Regions from separate parts of the Streptomyces venezuelae genome, predicted to be linked through region 2. Evidence: predicted binding sites of a transcription regulator. Region 2 holds the regulator's gene; the other holds the start of a gene.
What was found. Region 2 encodes HspR, which represses chaperone genes until heat shock. Its sites were predicted from a motif close to TTGAGNNNNNNNNNCTCAA; they were not measured.
Positions count from the first base shown of each region.

Region 1: lon (endopeptidase La) is a predicted target of HspR. The motif match lies at 1,002-1,020, and genes of this name have one in related genera.

Region 1 is NZ_CP029193.1:5,607,353-5,609,745, reverse strand. It holds gene lon (endopeptidase La) at 1-979, opposite strand, end outside; gene DEJ47_RS26090 (GNAT family N-acetyltransferase) at 1,111-1,749, shown strand; gene DEJ47_RS26085 (rhomboid-like protein) at 1,661-2,393, opposite strand, start outside.
Region 2 is NZ_CP029193.1:4,271,595-4,273,987, forward strand. It holds gene dnaJ (molecular chaperone DnaJ) at 1-1,146, shown strand, start outside; gene DEJ47_RS19785 (heat shock protein transcriptional repressor HspR) at 1,151-1,606, shown strand; gene DEJ47_RS19790 (hypothetical protein) at 1,696-2,208, shown strand.

The DNA of each region.
Region 1 (2,393 bases), 1.3 Mb from region 2:
CGGCGTCCAGGATCTCCTGGGCGCCCTTGATGTCGTACTCGTCCTCGGTGCGCTCGTTCCACGGCAGTTCGAGGACGGTGTCGAGCCAGGTCCTGATCCAGGAGCCCTCGGGCGACTGGTCGCTGGCGCGCTCCAGCTTGTCGACCTCCTTGAGGGCGGCCTCGCGGACCTTCTCGGGCAGGTCGGCGGCCTCGACGCGGGCGCGGTAGTCGTCGGACTCCTCTCCCTCCTGCTCGCCGTTGATCTCGCGCAGCTCCTTGCGGACGGCGTCCAGCTGGCGCCGGAGCAGGAACTCGCGCTGCTGCTTGTCGACGCCCTCCTGGACGTCCTTGGCGATGGTCTCGGCGACGTCCTGCTCGGCGAGGTGCTCGCGCAGCTGCGCGGTGGCGAGCTTGAGGCGGGCGACCGCGTCCTCGGTCTCCAGGAGCTGGATCTTCTGCTGCGTGGTCAGGAACGGGGAGTATCCGGAGTTGTCGGCGAGCGCGGCGACGTCGTCGATCTGGGTGACGCGGTCCACGACCTGCCAGGCGCCGCGCTTCTTCAGCCAGCTGGTGGCGAGCGCCTTGTACTCCTTGACGAGCTCGGTGACGGCACCCGGCAGGGGCTCCGGCACGGAGTCGTCGACCTTCGTGCCCTCGACCCACAGGGCGGCGCCGGGGCCGGTCGTGCCCGCGCCGATGCGCACGCGGCTCCGGCCGCGGATCAGGGCGCCGGGGTCGCCGTCGGAGAGCCGGCCGACCTGCTCGACGGTGCCGAGGACGCCGGTCGCGGCGTATGTCCCGTCGATGCGCGGAACAAGCAGCACCTTCGGCTTGCTGTCGCCACTGGAGCGGGCGGCGGCCTGTGCGGCCTCCACCGCGGCCCGTACATCGGCGTCGGACAGGTCGAACGGGACCACCATGCCGGGCAGGACCACCTCGTCGTCGAGCGGCAGCACAGGCAGAGTGAGCGAAGTGTACGAGGCGGACTCAGTAGCCATGATCTCCCTTTCGGCATTCAAGTTGAGCTGTACCGACTCAATGCTTATGAGCGCCGAGATGTTCCCTCACCCGTGTTCGCTGTGAGCGATCAGGAGACCCGCCTCCGCCGACCAAGATCATCGCGTGCAGAATGAGCCGCATGTCGACACCCCACGCGCAGGAAACGGCGCGCCCCATACCGACGCCCGCGACGGCCGACGACGCCGCCGCGATCGGCCGCACGCTGGCCCTGGCCTTCGACGACGACCCGATGATGCGCTGGTTCTTCCCGGACGCGGCCACGCGCGAGGAGGGGCTCGGGCGGTACTTCGCCACGCTCCTCACCCGGCAGTACGTCCGCCACGGACTCTGCGAGCGCACCTCGGCCGCGGCCTCCTTCTGGGTGCCGCCGGGCGCGCAGGACAAGGCCGTTCCCGACGCGGAGACCCTCGCGGAGCTCTCGGAGATCCTGGGCGACCGCGCCCCGCTGTTCCGTGATGCCGTGGCGGCCGCGGCCGAGCACGGGCCGCAGGAGCCGCACTGGTACCTGGCCGTGCTCGGCGCCGATCCCGCCGCACAGGGGCAGGGGCACGGCGCCGCTCTGCTGCGGTCAGGGCTGGCGCGGGCCGACGAGGCCGGCGTGCCCGTCTACCTGGAGTCGTCCAAGCAGGCCAACCTGCCGGTGTACGAGCACTTCGGCTTCACGGTGCTCGGCGAGGTGCGACTGCCGGGCGGCGGGCCGACGCTGTGGGCGATGCGGCGCGCCCCGCAGGCGCGGGCAGGCGCCTGAGCAGTGGCCAGGTGAGGACGCCGACCGCCAGGGCGAGCAGGTGTCCCCAGTTCGTCATCGGGTCGGTGAACGCGATCAGGTCGTCGACGAGCATTCCGCCGAAGCAGACGAGCACGGTCCACCGCAGCCACGGCGTGAGGAGTCCCGCGAGCGCACCCGCGCTCGCGGCGACGCCGAAGCTGATGCCGTAGTCGAGCCGGTGCAGCGAGCTGTCGGGCAGATGCCCGGCGAGGACCGAGAGACCGACCGGGACCTCCGTCGCGAGCGTGGCGACGACGTGCCCGAGAACGAAGACACCGGCGGCGCGGAGCCCTCCGACGCGCCGCTCCAGCGCGGTGAGCACCAGCAGGAACACCACCGCGTACGGGGACGTGATGCCGCCCGCGATCCACAGGGCACTGGCGACCAGGACGAGGACGGGGCTGTGCGCGAGGTGCGCGACGTCGGTGCTCGACCCGTGGAGCAGCGAGTCGACGACGTCCGGGTCGGCGTACCGGGTCAGGAGCGAGGTGGCGGCGAGCACCAGGGCGTACCCGAAGGTGAAGGGTGTGCCGGTGGGCGTGGGCAGGAGCCGCCACGGTCGCGGGCGGCGCGTGGCGGTGCCGGAGCCCCGGGCCGCCGTATCCCGTGCGCCGCGCTCCCCC
Region 2 (2,393 bases):
GTCCCCAAGGACGCCACCGAAGCCGAGATCAAGAAGGCGTACCGGAAGCTCGCGCGCGAGAACCACCCGGACGCCAACACCGGCAACACCAAGGCGGAGGAGCGCTTCAAGGAGATCTCCGAGGCGAACGACGTCCTCGGTGACCCCAAGAAGCGCAAGGAGTACGACGAAGCGCGTGCTCTCTTCGGCAACGGCGGATTCCGGCAGGGCCCCGGAGGCGGCGGCGGTTCGTTCAACTTCGACCTGGGCGACCTCTTCGGAGGCGGCGCCCCGGGTGGCGGTGGAGCGGCCGGCGGCGGCTTCGGGGGCGGCCTCGGTGACGTCTTCGGGGGCCTGTTCAACCGCGGCGGTGCGGGTGCCGGAGCCGGCACGCGTACGCAGCCGAGGCGCGGCCAGGACATCGAGTCCGAGGTCACGCTGAGCTTCACGGAGGCGGTGGACGGCGCGACGGTGCCGCTCCGCATGTCCTCCCAGGCCGCCTGCAAGGCGTGCTCCGGCACCGGCGACAAGAACGGCACACCGCGCGTGTGCCCGACCTGCGTCGGCACGGGCCAGGTCTCGCGGGGCGGCGGCGGAGGGTTCTCCCTCACCGACCCGTGCATGGACTGCAAGGGGCGCGGGCTGATCGCCCAGAACCCCTGCGAGGTCTGCGGCGGCAGCGGCCGCGCCAAGTCGTCGCGGACGATGCAGGTGCGGATTCCGCCCGGCGTCTCGGACGGGCAGCGCATCCGGCTGCGCGGCAAGGGCGCGCCCGGCGAACGCGGCGGCCCGGCCGGTGACCTGTACGTGGTCGTGCACGTCGACAGCCACCCGGTCTTCGGCCGCAAGGGCGACAACCTCACGGTCACCGTCCCGGTGACGTATCCGGAGGCGACGCTCGGCGGCGAGGTGAAGGTGCCGACGCTGGGCGGCCCGCCCGTCACCCTGAAACTGCCCGCCGGTACGCCGAACGGCCGTACCATGCGGGCCCGGGGCAAGGGCGCGGTCCGCAAGGACGGCACCCGGGGCGACCTGCTCGTGACGGTGGAGGTGTCGGTTCCGACCTCCCTGTCGGAGTCGGCGAAGGACGCCCTCGAGTCCTACCGCAAGGCGACTGCGGGCGACGACCCGCGGGCAGAACTGTTCCAGGCCGCGAAGGGAGCGTGACCCCATGGACAGGGTCGGCCGTCGTCGTAATCCGTACCAGCTGACCGATGAAACGCCGGTGTACGTCATCTCGGTGGCGGCCCAGCTGAGCGGTCTCCATCCGCAGACCCTGCGGCAGTACGACCGTCTCGGTCTGGTCTCCCCGGACCGCACCGCGGGCCGCGGCCGACGCTACTCCGCCCGCGACATCGAACTGCTGCGCACCGTGCAGCAGTTGTCGCAGGAAGAGGGCATCAACCTCGCCGGCATCAAGCGCATCATCGAGCTGGAGAACCAGGTCGCGGCGCTCCAGTCGCGGGTCGCGGAGCTCTCCGCGGCCGTGGACGGCGCCGCGGCGGCCATGCAGCAGCGCGAGGCGGCGGTGCACGCCTCGTACCGCCGCGACCTCGTCCCGTACCAGGACGTGCAGCAGGCGAGCGCGCTGGTGGTGTGGCGTCCGAAGAGATCGACGGAGCAGTAGGTCTCGATCTCCGGTTTCGTACCCTGATACAGGGCCGGGAGGTGACAACCTCCCGGCCCTGTATCGCTGTATAGGGAGGGGAACCGTTCATGGCCATGGTGGGGTTGTTCTGGATCGCCGAGGGCGACGTGTACGTGGGCGCGAAGCCGGCCGGGCTCGCTCCGGGCGTGCGCCTGACCACGGAAGGCGTCCTGGCCCTCGGCGACCGGCAGTCCGGCATGTGGCCCTGGGAGGACGTACACGCGCTGACGATCGACGACGTCCCGGTGAAGTCCCTGAAGCGGCACGTGGGCGCGGCGGTCGACATGGTGCTCACGGTGGGCCTCGGGGGCGGCGACGAGGCACCGACGATGACGGTCCGTGTCACGGACGCGACGGGCACGGAGACGGAGCTGACGGCGTACACGGCGGCGGCGGTCGGCTACTCCCAGACGGAGTACGACCTCTCCCGCGCCCTCCTGTCCCGCCTCACGGAGGGCGCGGGCTCCCTCCTCACCACCCTGACCGCGATGTCGGACTGGGGCCGCCGCCGCGAGGGCGGGTCGCCCCGGGCGGGGGAGCGGGAGGCGTTGTTGCGGGAGTGGTGCGGTCTCCTGTCGTGACATGAGGGCGCCCCGGTCGGCTACGGGGGAGCAGCTGACCGGGGCGCCCGGGGAAGCGGAAGGGGGGCCGACTAGGTGCCCCCGCCGCTGCCCCCAGCCTGCCGGGCGGCGAGGAGCGGCGGTAGCGCCATCTTGTTGCGGTGCAGTGGGCTGAGGAGGAGACAAAACGGCCTGTTTCCGGCATT